Regions from separate parts of the Microbulbifer sp. CAU 1566 genome, predicted to be linked through region 4. Evidence: predicted binding sites of a transcription regulator. Region 4 holds the regulator's gene; each other region holds the start of a gene.

Region 1 (4,871 bases), on a different contig from region 4:
CGTTGACCGTCCCAATGGTGCAACTTTTTAATCCGTTGCCAGTGGCAAATAAATCTGAAATTCCGTCTGCCCGGGTTCACTTTCACACTTAATCAGCCCGCGGTGCTGATTGATGATGTGCTGGGAAATGGACAGCCCCAGTCCCGAACCCTCGGCGCGCCCGGAAATCATCGGGTAAAAAATTCGTTCGCGAATCTCTTCCGGAATTCCCGGGCCGTTGTCGACAATATCGATACGGCACACCAGTGCGCAGTGACGGCGACCGATGGTGAACTGACGCTGGACCCGGGTGCGGATGGTCAGGTCGCCTTCGGCAAGGCCGATATTCTCCTCAATGGCCTGCATGGCATTGCGGGCAATATTCAGCACGGCCTGAATCAGCTGCTCGCTGTCGGCGGGAATATCCGGAATCGAGGGGTCGTAATCGCGCTTGATCACCAGCGCGCCGTCGCACTCGGCCTCGATCAGCTGTGCCACCCGCTCGGTAATGGTGTGTACATTCACCGATTGTAATTTCACCGGCTTGCGCGGTCCCAGCATGCGGTCCACCAGATTGCGCAGGCGATCCGCCTCCTCGATGATGATCTGGGTGTATTCCGCCAGATCCTCTCCCTCGGGCTGCTCCAGCTCTTTCAACTCTCTTTGCAGCAACTGTGCCGCACCGCGAATACCGCCCAGGGGATTTTTCACCTCGTGGGCCATACCGCGCACCAGGTTGCGTGTGGTTTCCTGGGCGGAAATCAATGCGTCTTCGCGGGCGATACGCAACAGGCGGTCCATGGACTGCACTTCCAGCAATAGCAGTCCCAGTTCTGTCAGCGGTGTGACCGAGTAATCGACGGTGCATTCTTCCAGGTTGTGCAGGAACCACAGTGCGCGGCGCACGGTGTACTTCTCGCCACTGGCCAGGGCCCCGCGCAGCGCCTGCTCGGCGGAGCGAGACTCGCGCACCACTTCCTCCAGCGGCAGGCCGATGGAGCGGGCACTGGACGCGGCCACCAGATCTTCCGCCGCGGAATTCAGGTAACAGAGCGACAGGTTTTCATCCAGTACCAATACAGCAGACGTCAGGTTGTCCAGCAGCAGGCGTAACTGGCGGTCATTGAGCATTGAGGCTTCCGAGGTTGAGCGTTCCAATTCTGTTCACATCTCCGGTTCGCCTATTGGCGGTGCAAAAAGCAAACCAAAATGGCGCAGAAAACCGGGCAATTACGAAGTTTTCACAGGCAGCGGCGGCGAAGGCCACAGGCATGCGCACCATTATGGTGCGCAGAGTAAAAAATAGCCAGAGTTAGGGTTCACAAGAGGGCGCCGGGTCAATTCTGGGGCAGGGGCTGGAGCAGACGTAGAAGCAGGACCGGCGAAAAAGAGACGATGGGGAAAGCGCCGGCCGGGGCGCTGGGCCCCGGCGAGCAGGTGGCCACGCAGGCCAGGCTCAGCGCGGCTGGGGTTTCGGTGGCTTGGCCACGCCCGGTGCCTGGGGCATTTGCGGCATCTGTGGCGCCTGTTCCGCGGGGAAGTCCGGCAGCTGGCCTCCGGGGCGCTTTACAAAGATCTGGATGGCCTGCGACTGCGCCAGGGGCTGGCCGCTGGCGCTGAGCAACACGGCCTGCACCGTGTGGGTACCGCGCTCCAGTGCGGAAATATCCAGGCTGCTACCGGAGGAAGTACCGGACCAGCGCTGGCCATCGATCACTGCAAAGAACTGATAACCATCCCTGGGCATTGGATTCACCGCCACCTGCAGCACGATAAAACGCTGTCCGGGAGGGATGGTGGCGCCATTGGCCGGGCTGAGGATGGTGATATTGGCCGGTTCCTGCTCGTATTCCCTGCGGTCTTCCTCATCATAGCCGCCGCCCTCGGTCTCCCGCGGCGACAGCTTGCGCGTGGGCATGGGCAGTGGCGGCGCTACCGGCTGGACATTGGTGGGGCCTATCTGAATTTTCTCGGCCTTCTGGCCCGCCGGCGGGCTGTCACTGAAGGTCACCTTGCCGTCCGGGCCGACAATTTTGTAGATGCTGTTGCCGGAGGACTGTTTCGCGCTTTTATCGTCGGAATCAGCGACTGTGTCCTGCTGCGCCATCAGCGGCAGCGCGATCAGCAGCAACAGCAGTGAACAGAGCGCTGACAGCGAAATCCGTTTGTTCATGGGCTTTCCCGCCTCTTTCTCGCGTTTATTTAAGGCTAGTGTACTCCGACACGCCCGACCGGCATAAAAAAAGCCCACACCGTGAAGGTGTAGGCTTTCTCGTCATCTTTGCACCGTTCTCACCAGAACAAATCCGGCGGCGGCACGCTGATGATACCTGCTACTTAGCAGGAGTAGTACAGTTCAAACTCAACCGGGTGAGTGGTCATGTTGACACGTTGTACTTCTTCGCGCTTCAGGGAGATGAAGGCGTCGATGGCATCGTCGGTGAATACGCCACCTTCGGTCAGGAAGGCGCGGTCCTGATCCAGTGCGTCCAGGGCCTGTTCCAGGCTGGAGGCAACAGTCGGGTACTCGGCCAGCTCTTCCGCCGGCAGGTCGTACAGGTCTTTGTCTGCAGGGTCGCCAGGGTGGATCTTGTTCTTCACGCCGTCGAGGCCAGCCATCAGCAGCGCTGCGAAGGCCAGGTACGGGTTGGCGGTCGGATCCGGGAAGCGGGTCTCGACGCGCTTGCCTTTCGGGCTCGCCACGAACGGGATGCGGATGGACGCAGAGCGGTTGCGCGCAGAGTAGGCCAGGATTACCGGCGCCTCGAAGCCCGGCACCAGACGCTTGTAGGAGTTGGTGGACGGGTTACAGATGGCATTCAGGGCGCGCGCGTGCTTGATGATACCGCCGATGTAGAACAGGGCAGTTTCAGACAGGCCAGCGTAGGCGTCACCGGCGAACTGGTTTACACCGTCTTTACTGAAGGAGTGGTGCACGTGCATACCGGAACCGTTGTCACCTACCAGCGGCTTCGGCATGAAGGTCGCCGTTTTGCCGTAAGCGTGGGCTACGTTGTGTACCGCGTACTTCAGGATCTGAACTTCGTCCGCTTTTTTGGTCAGGGTGTTGGCACCAACGCCGATTTCACACTGGCCAGCAGTACCCACTTCATGGTGGTGCACTTCGATTTCCAGGCCCATGGCTTCCATCGCGGAACACATGGCGGCGCGGATGTCGTGCAGGGAATCGACCGGCGGAACCGGGAAGTAGCCGCCTTTCACGCCCGGACGGTGGCCCATGTTGCCATCGGTGTAGCTGGCGCCGGAAGACCAGGCCGCTTCTTCAGAATTGATTTTGTAGAAGGCGCCGCCCATTTCGGCACCCCAGGTGATGTCGTCGAATACGAAGAACTCGGGCTCCGGACCCATCAGCACGGTGTCACCCAGACCGGTGGACTTCAGGTATTCCTCGGCGCGCAGCGCGATGGAACGCGGGTCGCGCTCGTAGCCCTGGCCGGTGATCGGGTCAACGATGTTACAGCGAATGATGACAGTCGCTTCATCGGTGAAGGGGTCCAGGAAAGAAGTTTCGTCGTCCGGCATCAGAATCATGTCGGATTCGTTGATGCCCTTCCAACCAGCGATGGAAGAACCATCGAACATTTTGCCTTCTTCGAAGAACTCGCTGCCAACTTCCTTAGACGGAATGGAAACGTGTTGTTCCTTACCTTTGGTATCGGTGAAGCGCAGGTCTACCCATTTTGCTTCGCTCTCTTTGATGAGTCCGAGCGTTTTCGCTGACATTGCAGTCCTCCAAGAATGAAAATTTATGTGTCGCGCCAATTCGCTTTATCTTGTGGCAACAGACAAAGCAAGGAGTGTGCCAAATTGGGGCAAACTGGCCGCTAATTGAATCCGATGCGCGGAACAGGCCGCCAGTAGCGGAAAAAACTAAACGCGAGGCCTGATTCAGCTCCATTGCTGACAGTGCAGGCTCACGATAGTCCCAAAAATGGTGCTCCCAAACCTTATATTGCACCATTATTGGGCCAACCAGTCACAAAAGGCACCATTTTGGTGCTACCCCTGGTTGCGGGCCGCCTGGCTCGCAAGCAAATTGCCTGCAGCGAGTTTATAATTCGCCACCTTTGCAATCTTCTCGTCAAACGAAGCACGATTGACCAGACCCAGCAACCCAACACCCTTAACCGCGGTATCCGGCACCTTCTATGCACTTCGTCGTCAAATTCTTCCCAGAAATCACCATCAAAAGTAATCCGGTGCGCAAGCGCATGTCGCGCCAGCTTGCGGACAACCTGCGAAAATTGATGCGCCAGTTAGACGATCGTATTCAGGTGCGTAAAGACTGGGAAAAAATTGATGTCGTAGCGCCAGACGCAGTATCCCATCTTTCCGAGCGAATAGAAGAGGTTTTGGCGCAGACGCCCGGTATTGCCAACTTTGCCCGGGTGCAACAGTTCCCGCTGGGTGACCTGGACGACATCTATCAGAAAACCCTCGCCATATGGGGCCCGCAACTGGCCGGCAAAACCTTCTGTGTGCGGGTAAAGCGCACCGGCAAGCACGACTTCCAGTCACTGGATGTGGAGCAGTACGTGGGTGGCGGCCTGAACCAGAACAGCGACGCCGCCGGGGTAAAACTTAAAAACCCCGACATCACCGTGAAGCTGGAAGTCCGCCACGACAAACTGAACGTGATCGAAGAACTGCACCAGGGCCTCGGTGGTTTCCCACTCGGAACCCAGGACCCGGTTCTGTCACTGGTGTCCGGCGGTTTTGACTCCACCGTGGCCAGCTACCTGACCATGAAGCGCGGCATCCGCACCCATTTCCTGTTTTTCAACCTGGGCGGCCGCCAGCACGAATTGGGGGTAAAAGAAGTCGCCTTCTACCTGTGGAACAAGTACGGCGCATCACACCGGGTGAAGTTC
Region 2 (4,871 bases), on a different contig from region 4:
TCCACATAGGCGGAGCCGAGAATGTGGCCGGCGCGTTGCAGGCGGATGTTCAGGGTGTTGCTTGCTTCATCAATTACGGGTTGCCAAGTGTTATACGACAGCGGGCGCAGCTGGGCTTTGATGTAACCGAGGAATTGTTCGATCAGGGCTTTATTGCGGGTTACGCCGATTTTGAGGGCGTCTTCTAATACCAGGGGCAGGAGTTCTGCGCTGGGCTCGCTGCAGTAGATCGGTCCACGGAAGCCGGCGGCGATCAGGTAGGGGATTCGGCCGCAGTGGTCGATGTGTACGTGGGTGACCACCAGCGCTTTTACGCTGTCGATGGGGAATTCGATTTCCAGGCGGTCGTGCTTGCTGCCGCCCGGTGAGGTTTCTGCACCTTGGAACAGGCCGCAGTCTATAAGAATGGAGTTTTGTTCATCCAGGTACAGCTGGTGGCAGGAGCCAGTGACGCCGTCGACGGCGCCATGGTGCTGGATGCGGCCGAAAGCAACCGGGGCCGGGCCTGCAGTTGCACTTTGTGGTGCGGCGGTGGTTGCTGTCATGGTTATTGGTGTCCGTGTGTCTGTTCCGCGGCAAATCCCTGCCACGCTTGTTGTTGTTCGAGTTACTGTTCTTTAGAGAGCGATTATTCGGGGAATACCGGAAAACACGATATCTGCGGGGAACAGATGCACTCTGCCCGCTCACGGAATGTTTAATGTGGTAGGTGTAGAAAACTCGCCCCCGCGAGTAAGGCCACCGCTAACGGTGTGCCACCCCCTCAAATAATGAGGATTACGCCCCCAGCGCCCTGCCTAAACTGTGTTACTAACCGGAAACAGCCCGGAAGCACTGCACAGACAAGATGAGACAAGCGTCACACTTTATCAGTTATTCCGGGCTTTTCAAGGCTGGTTTGAGACCTGGGCGGTCATGAACGGTCAGCCTTGTCGGGCTTTTGCTTTGCCCGCCTCTTTCCAGCCTCTTGCCTTTCGTTTTCGTTTTGCTTTTAACACAGCCGGGCTTTCCGGGTAATAAACGGCAGTATCTAGTCATTTACTACCCGGTTTTGCCGTATCTCCGGCTTGGCCGTTGGTCAGGCAGTCTCGGCAACGGCTGCCGGGCGTCTTGCCAGTAGGGCTTTGAGGTCTGCACCGATTTCTGCGTGCTGCAGGCCGTATTCCAGTTGCGCCTTCATGTAACCGAGCTTGTTGCCGCAGTCGTGGCTGTGACCGACGATACGATATGCCTCTACAGTTTGTTTTTTGAGCAGCTCGTCGATGGCGTCGGTGAGCTGGATTTCACCGCCGGCACCGGGCTTGGTGTCTTCCAGCAGGCTCCAAATCTCCGCGGGCAGTACGTAGCGCCCTACAACCGCCATGTTGGAGGGGGCGGCGTCTACTTCCGGCTTTTCTACCATGCCGTCGATCTTGGCGGTGCCGCCGGTTTGCAGGTCTGCACCCAGGCAGTCCACCACACCGTATTTGCTGACCTGGCTCCACTCTACGGGCTCTACCATGATCTGGCTGGCTTTGCTGGTGGCGAAGTTTTTCACCATGTCGGCGAGGTTGCTGGCCTTGAGGTCTGCTGCGTACTGGTCGATCAGTACATCTGGCAGCAACACGGCGAAGGGGTTCTCCCCGACTACCGGGCGGGCACAGCTGATGGCGTGGCCCAGGCCTTTGGCCTCAGCCTGGCGCACGGAAATCACGGTGACGTCTTTGGGGACGATGGAGCGTACTTCTTCCAACAGCTGGCGCTTGAGGCGGTTTTCCAGCTGGGCTTCCAGCTCAAAGGAGGTATCGAAGTGGTTTTCGATGGCGTTTTTACTGGCGTGGGTGACCAGCACGATTTCTTTAATTCCGGCTGCGACGGCCTCGTTAACCACGTATTGGATCAGCGGCTTGTCAACGATAGGCAGCATCTCTTTCGGGATGGCCTTGGTGGCGGGGAGCATGCGGGTGCCCAGGCCAGCCACCGGGATTACAGCTTTTTTTACTTCGTTCATTCCTAAGTTCCTTTCCTTCATTCTTTTTATTTGGCATCCGGTCCAAATAAATTGGAGACACCCAAATCGTGACAGGCGTCACACTTTATCAGCAAATTATGACAATTCAACAAAAACGGGGACAAGCGTCAGGCTCTGACTCCATTGTATAGATTTGTCACTTTTACCTCGGTAACGCCCTCTATTTATTCGTCAGCAAGTTGCGTACCAACTGTACGGCTTGCGCATTTTCCAACCTATTTTCTGCGCGACATGGCCCTGGTTTCTACTTACCAATCCATTTGTGGCGGGCACTTCTGCCTCAGCGACTTCGCGCCGCCCTCACTTCTCCGGCGCAGTGCCAAACTTTTAGCCGGCTCGTTCATTTTTTGAGCGAAACAATTTGTGCGAAAGCAAAGACTTCCTTGTAACTGCACTTTGGCCAATTCGGCCGTATTACTGCGCAGGAGTTGTAATGGGTAGTACCTGTGACCGGCAAAAGCCCCATAGTGACCAATGTAGATTCACGCGCCACGCTCAGCTGGTGCTGATCATACCCTCCCTGGCCCTGCTCTTCACCAGCGGCCTGCTGATGGCCGCGGCGGCGGTTGCCCCCCTCAAGTTGCCAGATGGCCTGGTGCAGGAGATGAGCGACCACTACGGGCCGGAAGCGAGAGTCCGACTACTCAGCTGGCAGTTGATGGTGAAGGAACAGGCAGCTGTACTGGAGTGGCAACGCTTACAGCACATTAATGCATTCCTGAACCGAATCCCGTTTGCCGAAGACCAGGACCACTGGCACCAGCAGGACTACTGGGCCACACCGGTGCAGTTCCTCGCCTCTAACGGTGGCGATTGTGAAGACTTTGCCATTGCCAAACTCTTCAGCCTGCAAGGCGCCAACATAGATCCAGACAAACTGCGCCTGATGTACGTCACCGCCAAAGAGCTGGGCCAGGCGCATATGGTGCTGCTGTACCGGGCCAACTCTGGGGAGCACCCACTGGTACTGGACAATATGACCGGTGAAATCATGGCCGCTCGCGACCGCACAGACCTGGCTCCGGTGTACAGCTTCAACGCCAGTGGCCTGTGGCTGAATAAGCGTACAGAGCAAAACGAACACGAAGTAAAAGTCCGCAACCACTCCGGCTCCAGCCTGTGGCGAGAACTGGTGGCACGTATGGAAAAAGAAGGAGTGCTCTGAGCAATGACTGTTTACAAATCGAACAAACACCAGTCAATCATCGGCTGGGGGCGCTTTGCGCTCTGCTGCGTGCTGGCACTTGGAGCCCTGGCGCTGTTCGGTGTACTGGTGGTGCGCGCGCAGATATTGGCAATGCAGGAATTGCAGGCCCAGGACAGCGCCAATGCCATCAGCGCGGCGTTGCAGCCTTATATGCACAGTGGCGACGGCATCACAACGGATCCAGAAGATAAGCGTCACACCGGCAACCCGCTCATCCGGGACACCTTACTCAGCGCCATAGGCCAGAGCGGCGCCTATGGGCAGATCACGTTAACAGACCCGGCCGGTAACACTCTGTATGAGCAGCGATATGCCTTGGTTGAGCCGGGCGTGCCGCTGTGGTTTCAGCGTTTGTTGCCGATTAATCCGCCAATTGTGCAAGCCGAGGTACTGGCTGGCTGGGATATTGCAGGGACTCTATCGGTAAGCCGCCACCCGGCTGCGGGCTACCAGCTGGTGTGGCGTGCGGCATTGGGCCTGACCGGGCCGGGGCTGATTCTGTTGGCAGCAGCAATCTGGTTACGGCGCCGGCGACTCCAGGCGGAAGCGCAGAGAGTGGAGGAATGGCAACGCACTCAGGACTTGCTGCAAAACCGTGTTTACCAGTTAACCGCGCAGCTGGAGATGCTCGAAGAGCGCGCTTTGTATGAAAAAGAAGCGGCTGACTAGACAAGCTCTGAGTGGGCGCCCTTTTATGTACCGAGTGTGTACAGGATTTTTCTAGCCCTTTAGGGCTAAATTTTTTCCGTTTTGTGCGCTTGTTTTAAGACATTTGTGAATATTTGCGGTGAGGTAAGTGGCGCAGTCTTCCCATTTGCGGTATAGCCGCTACAATCCTCCGCTGTTTCGAAAGGAATCTACCGAAAATAATCTTCTTTAGGGGGAAGTATGAAAAAGTCAGCATTGGGGTTCGCACTGGGTGCGAGTTTGCTGAGCAGCGTAGCTTTTGCCGATGTGGCACAGTACATTCAGGCCGGCTACTCCATGGAACAAGTAATTGCGCTTGCCGCCGACGAAGGCCTGAGCGTAGAAGAGATTGTTGCGCAAGCCGTGGCCGCCTCTCCTGAGCAGGCCGGTGCTATTGTGGCGGCCGCCGTTGCCGCCAACCCGGACAGCGCGGCCAGCGTGGTGAGTGCTGCCGTTACTGCCAACCCGGCCGTTGCAGAGGCCGCGGTAAGTGCAGCGGTTGCAACCAACCCGGCTACCGCTTCAGCCGCGGTCAGTGGCGCCGTAGCAGCCAACCCGGAAACCGCCCAGGCAGCGGTAAGCGCTGCAGTAAAAACCAACCCGACAGTAGCAGACGCTGCGGTTAGCGGTGCGGTATCCACCAACTCCGCAACTGCGGCAGCGGCCGTGAGCGGCGCCGTTTCTGCGGGTGCCAACAGCGCGCAGGTTGCTAGCGCGGCCATTGCCAGCGGTGGCGACTCCAGCGCCGTTTCTGCGGCTACCGCCTCTTCTGGCCAGACTGCTGCGGCAAGTGAATCCACTTCCGGCGAGACTGCGGCTGAAAGCACTGCAGAATCCGCTTCTGCAGAAACTGCAAGCACCGCCGGCACCACCGAAACTGGCGCTGCTGAGACTGCAAGCTCTGGTGCTGCTGAGACTGGCGGTACCAGCACCGCAGGCACTACTACCGGTAGCTCCCTGACCTCA
Region 3 (4,871 bases), 260 kb from region 4:
CTTGTCCGCCGTGCGCACGTAGAACATCAGCACCCGGTCGATATATTTAATCAGCGTCACATCATCCAGATCCGTCGCGAACAAGTCCGCGTGACGCGGGCGCATACCGCCGTTACCACACACATACAGGTTCCAACCGTTCTCGGTAGCAATCACACCAATATCTTTACTCTGTGCTTCCGCACACTCACGGGTACAACCGGAAACCGCCATCTTGATCTTGTGCGGCGAGCGCAGGCCCTTGTAGCGGTTCTCCACCGTCAGCGCCATGCCCACACTGTCCTGCACACCAAAGCGACACCAGGTGCTGCCCACACAGGACTTCACCGTACGCAAGGATTTGCCATACGCGTGGCCGGTTTCAAAGCCCGCGTCGGTCAGCTCGCGCCAAATCTCCGGCAACTCCTCCAAGCGCGCACCGAACAGGTCGATACGCTGACCGCCGGTAATCTTGGTATAGAGGTCGTACTTCTTCGCCACCTGTCCCAGCACGATCAATTTATCCGGCGTAATCTCACCGCCGGCAATACGCGGAACCACGGAGTAGGTACCATTCTTCTGCATATTCGCCATAAAGGTATCGTTGGTGTCCTGCAGGCCAACGTGGGGCTTCTCGTGGATATGTTCGTTCCATAGGGACGCAAAGATGGAAGCCGCGGTGGGCTTACAGATTTCACAGCCTTTACCGGAACCGTGCTTGTGCAACAGCTCGTCGAAGGTTTTGATTTCCTCCACCTGCACCATGTGGAAAATTTCCTGGCGGGTGTAAGGGAAGTGCGGGCAGAGGTCGTTGTTGACTTCCATACCCAGGGCCGCGAGTTCCGCATCCACCACGTTTTTCAGCAGTGCAGAACAACCGCCACAGCCGGTGGCCGCCTTGGTGCAGTCTTTGACTTCACCCACAGAGCAGCAACCGCCCTGAACCGCACCGACGATATCGCCCTTGCTGACGTTGTGACAGGAACAGATGGTGGCGGTGTCCGGCAGCGCGTCTGCACCCAGGGCCGGGGCAGCGCCGTCCAGTGCCGGCAGGATCAGTTGCTCCGGGTGCTCCGGCAGATCCATATCGTTCAGGTGGTATTGCAGCAGGGTGTCGTAATCGCCGGTGTCGCCCACCAGCACCGCGCCGCGCAGCTTCTTGCCTTCGCGATCGGTAATCATGCGCTTGTACACGCCGGTCTGCTCGTCGACGAAGGTGATCGCCGCGGAGCCTTCCGCGCGGCCGTGGGCGTCGCCGATGGAGCCGACTTCCACACCCAGCAGTTTCAGCTTGGTGCTCATGTCTGCGCCGTTGAATTCCGCCGCTTCGCCACACAACAGCGAAACCGCGGTGCGCGCCATGGTGTAGCCGGGTGCTACCAGGCCGTAGATAAAGTTGTTGAACAGGGCACATTCGCCGATGGCGAAAATGTTTTTGTCGGAGGTACGGCAGGTATTGTCGACCACGATACCGCCGCGCTCACCCAGTTCGATACCGGCGGATTTGGCCAGGCTGTCTTCCGGGCGAATACCCGCGGAGAATACAATCAGGTCTGTATCCAGGGACTTATCGCCCTTGAAGTTCATGCGCAGGCGGCCGCCGTCCACTTCTTCGATCAGTTCGGTGGCGGTGCTGGTGTGTACGGTCACGCCCAGCTCTTCAATTTTTTCCCGCAGTAACTTGGAGCCGCCTTCGTCCAGCTGTACGGACATCAGGCCGGGGGCGAATTCGACCACGTGGGCTTCCAGGCCCAGCTGTTTGAGTGCGTTGGCCGCTTCCAGGCCCAGCAGGCCACCGCCCACAACCACTCCAACCTTGCCGTCTTTGGCGGCGGCCTGGATTTTGTCGAGGTCTTCGAGGGTGCGGTACACGAAGCACTTTTCGTGCTGATGGCCGGGGATCGGCGGAACAAAAGGATAGGAGCCGGTGGCCAGGATCAGGTGATCGTAGGCAACGGATGCACCGCTGGCGGAGGTCACGATTTTATTTTCGCGATCAATGCCCACGGCGGCGTCGTTCAGTCGCAGGTCGTAGCCCCAATCGCGATACTGCTCCACCTTGCCCATGGCCAGGTCGTCGGCGGTGCGGCCGCCAAAGTATTCGGAGAGGTGTACCCGGTCGTAGGCGGGACGGGGTTCGGCGCAAAATACCAGCACGTCGAACAGTTCCCGTTCGGGACGATTTGCCAGTTGTTCCAGGAAGTGGTGACCCACCATGCCGTTGCCGATGACGACGATTTTTTGCTTAACCATAATCTCTGCCGTTTGAACCTGATTCGTGCGACAGAAGAAAAGCGTTGGGGGAGGGCCTGGTTAGCTTGCGGCTGCACGGGCGTCCCCTCTTCTGTCGAAGAGTGTCAGGCGCCGTTGCCTTGCTAAAAGAATTTCGGATTGTGATAAAAGGTATTCAATCTCTGTGCCAACTTGTTACAGGCGGTATAAGGCGGGGGAAACCATAGGAACTGTGCGGTTTATTGGCGAGTGCGCATCCATTGATGTTGCATTTTGGTGCGCATGGCCGATCTGCGCCCCATGTTGGAACTTTGCGGGGCGGAATGATCGTTGGCGGTTAATCAGAGGAAGTACAGCAGGTGGGAAAGAATCGCCAGAATCGCCACCGTCTGCCAGAACAGCAGTGGATTGCGCTCCATCAACGGTGGCTTCTCCCCGCTGGCGAACTTTTTGTTCGGCGTACTGAGATCGTGCACAAACTCCGACAGAGCCGGGTAACGGTTTTTCGGGTCTGGCGCGCAGGCCCGGCGCAGGGCACCGTCAATCCAGTCCGGCAAATCTTCCCGCTGGCGGCGCGCACTGATATAGCGCAGGCTGGCATAGTTCTTCAGCTGGTAATGATTGCTGCCGAAGCGTTCCTTATAAGGGTAGTGACCGGTGAGCATCTCGTAGGCAATAACGCCGAGGGAGAAAATATCCGAGCGGTGACTGGCGGCATCACTGAAAAAGTATTCCGGTGCGCAGTAGTTCTTGCTGCCCGGCGGTGCACTGTCCTGATAGCGCAGCAACTCCTGCAGCCCTGCCGCATTGGCGCCCCCCAGATCGATCAGCTTCAGGCGACCGGAGGAATCCACCATAATGTTTTCCGGCTTCAGATCCCCGTGCACGATTTCCAGTCGCTGCAAGCGACGCAGGGCACTGACCAATTGCTGCACCAGATTGCGCACCTGATCCAGCGGCGGCTGCGGATTCAGCTGCATCCACTGTCGCAGATTCTGCCCGTCCACATACTCCATTACGTGATAAAGAAACTTGCGCTCCTTGCGCGGCGGAAACACCTTCACAATGGCCGGGTGCTCCAACCGGCGCCCGGTCCACTCCTCGGCGATAAACCGCTCGATATAGGCGGGATCGTCACTGAAGTTTTCCGATGGCGCCTTCAATGCACGCAGCTCATCGGAATCCAAATCCCGCACCAGATACAGATAACTGCGGCTGCTCGCATGTAACTCCTGCAGCACTTCGTAATCATCGATCTTGTTGCCCGGTTGCAGGGGCGGCGGGAAAGGCAGCTGACTCGTCGCCAGCATCACATCGTCCGCCTCCAGTGTCTCGAGCACATTCGCCCGGCACAGCGCCAGGCTCAGATTGTCCTTGCTGCCGTTCTCCAGTGCCGCCGCCATCAATGGCTGCGACGCCTCCAACTGGTGATCCAACAGTAACTGGCGAAATTGCTGGATGGGCAGAAAATCGTGAATGCCGTCGGTGGTTACACAATAAAGATCGCCCGCTTCCAGCGGCTCCTGCCGGTAATCCACCTCAATATGCGCATCCATTCCCAGCGCGCGACTCAAAAAAGTCCGCCCCGGACCCAGCGTGCGACTGTGATCCCGGGTCAGGCAATCCAGGTTGCCGTCCCGCAGCCGGTAAATCCGCGAATCCCCGATATGAATCAGATGGGCCGTAGAGCCTTTGAAAACCACCGCAGAGAAAGTCGTCAACCAACCCCGCTGTACCTCATCTGCACCACCGCTCTGCCGATACAGCCAACCATTCAGCGCATGCAGAACCCGCGCCGCCGCCTGCTTCACCGACCAGGAATCCGGCGTACTGTAATAATCGGAAATAAATCCACTCACCGCAGCCCGCGCCGCCGCACCACCCGCCTCGGCACTACCCACCCCATCCGCAATCGCCGCCAGCGAACCGCGATATCGCAGATCACTCCCGGTCGCCCGATAGATCGCCACCGCGTCGTCGTTATAAGCGCGCTGGCCACACTCGGTGGCGGTGGCAAATTCCAGATTTTCGGAATTGGAAGCCTGTTGATCGGAGTCGGGCACAGTGATGATTTCGCAGGTGGTGTTCATATCAAGCAACGTCGATCAGGGAAACACTACCGTCAGGCATTACCTCGGCCATCTGACCTTCCGGCTCTTCCAGGAACAGCAGCGTAACAAACCCAAGTACCGCCGTACCCGCAATCACCAGAAAGAAGGTCTCGTAAGAAACCATACTCAGCACCGTCAGGTAGAAAACCGCGCCCACATTCCCGTAAGCCCCCGTCATCCCCGCAATCTGCCCGGTCAAACGACGCTTGATCAGCGGCACTACCGCAAACACCGCGCCCTCACCAGACTGCACAAAGAAAGAGCACGCCATCGCGGCAGCCACCGCCAGATACAAGGGCCACTCGCTGTCGATCATACTCATGGTCAGATAACCCAGCGCCAGGCCCGCCGTCAGAATCAGCAGCGTACTCTTGCGTCCAAACCGGTCACTGATCAAACCGCCAGCCGGGCGCGACATCAGATTCATAAATGCATAGGCAGAAGCCAGCAGACCCGCCTTCACCGGATCCAGGGTAAAGGTCTCCGAGAAAAACAGCGGCAGCATCGAAATCACCGCAAGCTCGGAACCGAAAGTAGCGAAGTACAGAA
Region 4 (4,871 bases):
CCATCCTGGAAACACGCAAGGACCTCAATCGCAGCCAGCGCAAAGAGCACCTGGAATCCCTGCTCGAAGAGTTCCATATCACGCACATCCGCGAGAGCCTCGGCATGGCGCTATCCGGCGGTGAGCGCCGCCGGGTTGAGATTGCCCGAGCCCTGGCCACCAACCCCGCCTTCGTGCTGCTGGATGAACCATTTGCCGGGGTGGACCCCATCTCCGTCAATGACATCAAACAGATCATCCGTCACCTGCGGGATCGCGGAATCGGCGTGCTCATCACCGACCACAATGTGCGCGAGACCCTGGATATCTGTGAAACCGCCTACATCGTCAGTGAGGGCCATATCATCGCCTCAGGCAACCCCAAAGACGTGGCCGAAAACAAGCAGGTGAAAGACGTCTATCTGGGACACGAATTCACCATCTGAGCACCATCACGTGTATTCATCAGCTTTTCTCACTCTTCGGCTGATGCCCATCACAATTTTGTAAAGAGTGACCAAAGGGACGAAATTTTTCGGCACACTTATTGCTTAACGTGCCTCTTGAGTTCCGTTTTGCCCCGGGGTAGTCTGCAGGAAATGAGCTTTCCGCCGCCGCTTCAAGCATCAAATTTGTCGCAGCGGCCCAACGCCAGATTTTTCTGCCGGCAAACTCCCTATGAAGCAGTCACTCCAGTTAAAACTCGGCACTCAGCTGACCATGACGCCACAGTTGCAACAGGCTATTCGCTTGCTGCAACTGTCGACGCTGGACCTGCAACAGGAAATCCAGTCCGCCCTGGATAGCAATCCGCTGCTGGAATCCGACTTCGAAGAACACACTGGCGAAGCCCCCCAGGAACAGAACACCCCCGCCACCTCCGAGCGCCAGGAGCGCGAAGCTGCCAACGCCGACAGCGTCCGCGAAGCGCAGGCCGAAGCCGGCGTGGACGGCGACTGGAACGGGGAAATTCCCGACGACCTGCCCGTCGACACCCGCTGGGACGATATCTACACCAACAGCAGCTACAGTGGCGGCGAGGCGGAAGAGTATGCGCTGGAGCAGCGCAATGCGGTCTCGGAGAGCCTGCAGGATCACCTGCTGTGGCAACTGAACCTCACCCCACTGACCGAAGGCGACAAGTTGATCGGCGAAGCCCTGATCGACGCCATTGCCCCTAACGGATTTCTGGATGCCGATCTGGATGAACTGGCCGCAGCGCTGAACGTAGAAACCGATGAAGTTCTGGCAGTACTGAAAACCATCCAGCACCTGGAACCGGTCGGATGCGGTGCCCGGGATCTGCGCGAGAGCCTGCTACTGCAACTGCGCCAGCTCCCCGAGCAGACACCCTGGCTGGCCCAAGCGCAGGCGATTGTCGGCCAACACCTGGACTTACTGGGCAAGCGGGACTTCCGCCAGCTCAGCCGCCGCACCCGCCTCAGCGAGATACAGCTGGGCGAGGTGATGCGCCTGATCCAGACACTCACGCCTTACCCGGGTGAAGCCTTCGGCGGCGAAGAGCCGCAATACGTGGTGCCGGATGTGATCGTCAGCCGCCGGGAACAGCGCTGGGTGGTGGAACTGAACCCGGAAACCACCCCCAAACTGCGCATCAACGACACATACGCGGCGCTGATCAAGCGCGCGGACAACTCCAATGAAAATAACTACCTGCGGGACAATCTGCAGGAGGCACGCTGGTTCCTGAAAAGCCTGCAGAGCCGCCATGAAACCCTGCTGAAGGTCGCCAGCTGTATCGTGGATAAACAGCGGGGGTTTTTCGAGCAGGGCCCGGAAGCCATGAAACCCATGGTACTGGCAAATATCGCCGAAACCATCGGCATGCACGAATCCACCATTTCCCGGGTCACCACGCAAAAATACATGCTTACGCCGCGCGGTGTATTCGAGCTCAAATACTTCTTCTCCAGCCATGTGAGCACCGACTCCGGTGAGGACGCCTCCTCCACCGCCATTCGCGCTCTGATTCGCAAGCTGGTGGATGCGGAGCAGCCACGCAAGCCACTGTCGGACAACAAGATCACCCAGGAGCTGGATGCCCAGGGCATCAAGGTGGCCCGCCGCACCGTGGCCAAATACCGCGAGTCCATGGGAATACCCTCCTCTAGCGAGCGAAAGCGACTGGTCTAACCAGACCAGTCACTAACTGGTGGCGCCACACCCCTCTCCCGGTCAGTTTCTGGACAACCAATGGCCAGACATTGAGTGTATCCTTCCATTCTGGCGCACTTCCTAGTAGGGTTGCCGCCCTGTGCGGGGGTGCCACCGGATGTGTTGTACCCTTTGAGGAGATTTCCATGCAGATCAATATCAGTGGCCACCATGTAGATGTTACTCCGGCCATTCGCGATTACTGCCTGACCAAACTGGACAAGCTCTCCCGCCACAATGACCTGATCACCAACGCCCAGGTCACTCTGTCCGTCGACAAACTTATCCAGAAAGCCGAGGCGCGGGTTCACGTGAACGGCAACAAGGATATTTTTGCGGATTCGGAATCTGAGGACATGTACGCAGCGATCGACTCGCTGTCCGACAAACTCGACCGACAGCTGCTGAAACACAAAGAAAAGTTACGCAGTCACCGGTAGTTTTCACTAGCCGTTAGACAACTGGCAACTTGCGGGCTCACGCCCGGCAGGTTGCGCCAGATCATTAGTAAGTTATGACACTGGAAGCATTACTCTCTCCCCGCCTAAGCCTTTGCCACCTGGCGGGGAGCAGCAAAAAAAAGCTGCTGCTCAATATCGCCCAGGCGATCTCAGAAGAATACCCCGATCTGGATTCCGACACCGTCTTCAACCAGTTGGTTGCCCGGGAGCGCCTGGGCTCCACCGGCATCGGTGAAGGCGTGGCCATTCCCCACTGTCGCCTGCCCGGCTGCGAGCGCCCGATTGGCGTCCTCTGCACCACATCGCCAGCAGTCGACTTCGATGCTATCGACCGCCAGCCCGTAGACCTGCTGTTTGCACTGCTGGTACCGGAAGACTCCGACCAGGAACACCTGGACACCCTGGCCGAGATCGCCGCCCTGTTCAGCGATAGCCGTGTGCGCGAAAAACTGCGTGAGGCCACCACCAGCGACGACCTCTACGCGCTGGCCATCAACAGCGCTGCCGCGGCATAATAACGCCACTCGACCCGGACTAAGGTCCTGGCATTCGACCATCGTTGCCCCGGCAGCCGCATCGCGCGGCCTCATGCAGTGAATTCAAAAGCAAGGAGCGCTTGTACTATGCGACTGGTAATCATCAGCGGCCGCTCAGGCTCTGGAAAGAGTTCCGCCCTGCAGTTGCTGGAGGATGTCGGTTTCAACTGTATCGACAACCTCCCCGCCAGTCTGCTCCCTGAGCTGGTTCGCAGGGTGTCGGAACAGCCCCAGGAAAACACCCAGCTGGCACTCGGTATCGACGCCCGCAACCTGTGGCACGATGTGCGCCAGGCACCCAAGGTGATTGAAGACCTGCGGGAAAGCGGCATCGATTGCGATGTCATCTACCTGGACGCCCGCTCACCGATACTGGTACAGCGCTTCAGTGAAACCCGCCGCAAGCACCCCCTCAGCGACAGCCGTACCCACCTGCTGGAAGCCCTGAACCACGAGAAAGAACTGCTCGCGCCGCTGTCGGCCATGGCCGACCTGGTGATCGACACCAGCAGCCTCAGCCTGCACCAGCTGCGCGACCAGGTGAAATCCCGCGTAGTGGGCAAAGACTCCCCGGGTATGGCAATACTCTTCCAGTCCTTTGGCTTCAAGCACGGGGTACCGGTGGATGCGGACCTGGTCTTCGACCTGCGCTGTCTGCCCAATCCCTACTGGGTCGCCGAACTGCGCAACAAGACCGGCATGGATCCGGAAGTGGCAGAATTCCTGCGCTCACACCAGGAAACTGAAGATATGCAGCGGGACATCACCGCCTTCCTCGAACGCTGGCTGCCGTCCTACCAACAGAGTAACCGCAGCTATACCTCGGTCTCTATCGGCTGTACCGGTGGCCGCCACCGTTCCGTGTACATGGTGGAGCAGCTGGCCAAACACTTTGCCAGCACATTCAAAAACATCCAGATACGCCACCGCGAACAGCAGAAACACGCCTGACAAACAGAACAGTCCCATGCAGAAAAGCCGAATCACCATCATCAACAAACTGGGCCTGCACGCCCGTGCCGCCAGCAAGTTTGCCCAGACCAGCGCACGCTTTTCTTCCGAAGTAAAAGTGCATTGCCAGGGCAAAGCGGTGGATGGCAAAAGTGTGATGGCGCTGATGTTGCTGGCCGCAGGCAAAGGTATAGAACTGGAACTGGAAGTGTGCGGTCGCGATGAGGATGCCGCGCACGAGGCGATTTGCGCACTGATCAATGACCGCTTCGGGGAAGGTGAATAACCGCTCCCGACCGCTGCCCGCTATAATGCCCGCACTTTAACGCCAGCCAGACAGCAGGAATCTCTGTGCCCAATCCCGTCACTGCCGACATCAAGTTCAGCGCCCAGAATCAGCTCGGCGAGCTGTTTGCGGCACTGGACAGCGGCACCGGGCGCGAAGTGCAGCGGATGCTGCATTCCCTGTCACCCCAGAGCATCGCCCAGCTATTGGAGAGCTCGCCGCCCCGCATTCGCCAGGTCCTGTGGAAACTGATCGACCGCGAGGTGGAAGGCGAAGTACTGCAGGAGTTGACCGACGAGGTACAGAGCCAGATCCTCGCCACCATGGACACCGAAGAAATGGTGGCCGTGATGGAAGGGCTGGATGCGGACGATGTTGCCGACATACTGCAGCAGCTGCCGGACCGGGTAATGGCAGAAGTGCTCTCGGCCATGAGCGAGAGCGACCGCCAGCGGGTAGAAAGTGTACTCGCCTACGACGAGG

Evidence for each region. Region 4 encodes sigma-54, which starts transcription at its own class of promoters, with help from an activator protein. Its sites were predicted from a motif close to TGGCACANNNNTTGCNNT; they were not measured.
Region 1: the regulator sigma-54 is predicted to act here: its motif matches at 3,788-3,805, upstream of glnA (glutamate--ammonia ligase).
Region 2: the regulator sigma-54 is predicted to act here: its motif matches at 2,183-2,200, upstream of galU (UTP--glucose-1-phosphate uridylyltransferase GalU).
Region 3: the regulator sigma-54 is predicted to act here: its motif matches at 2,384-2,401, upstream of nirB (nitrite reductase large subunit NirB).

Annotation. Positions count from the first base shown of each region.
Region 1 covers NZ_JALNMG010000004.1:89,387-94,257, forward strand. The annotation lists gene glnL (nitrogen regulation protein NR(II)) at 28-1,110, opposite strand; gene M0G74_RS11320 (DUF4124 domain-containing protein) at 1,436-2,152, opposite strand; gene glnA (glutamate--ammonia ligase) at 2,317-3,723, opposite strand; gene thiI (tRNA uracil 4-sulfurtransferase ThiI) at 4,149-4,871, shown strand, end outside.
Region 2 covers NZ_JALNMG010000005.1:287,569-292,439, forward strand. The annotation lists gene M0G74_RS14110 (MBL fold metallo-hydrolase) at 1-545, opposite strand, end outside; gene galU (UTP--glucose-1-phosphate uridylyltransferase GalU) at 1,079-1,990, opposite strand; gene M0G74_RS14120 (transglutaminase-like cysteine peptidase) at 2,445-3,176, shown strand; gene M0G74_RS14125 (LapD/MoxY N-terminal periplasmic domain-containing protein) at 3,180-3,887, shown strand; gene M0G74_RS14130 (hypothetical protein) at 4,107-4,871, shown strand, end outside.
Region 3 covers NZ_JALNMG010000001.1:586,182-591,052, reverse strand. The annotation lists gene nirB (nitrite reductase large subunit NirB) at 1-2,232, opposite strand, end outside; gene M0G74_RS02510 (bifunctional protein-serine/threonine kinase/phosphatase) at 2,553-4,301, opposite strand; gene M0G74_RS02505 (NarK family nitrate/nitrite MFS transporter) at 4,303-4,871, opposite strand, start outside.
Region 4 covers NZ_JALNMG010000001.1:326,451-331,321, forward strand. The annotation lists gene lptB (LPS export ABC transporter ATP-binding protein) at 1-425, shown strand, start outside; gene M0G74_RS01455 (RNA polymerase factor sigma-54) at 658-2,133, shown strand; gene raiA (ribosome-associated translation inhibitor RaiA) at 2,301-2,594, shown strand; gene ptsN (PTS IIA-like nitrogen regulatory protein PtsN) at 2,669-3,130, shown strand; gene rapZ (RNase adapter RapZ) at 3,239-4,102, shown strand; gene M0G74_RS01475 (HPr family phosphocarrier protein) at 4,119-4,388, shown strand; gene mgtE (magnesium transporter) at 4,454-4,871, shown strand, end outside.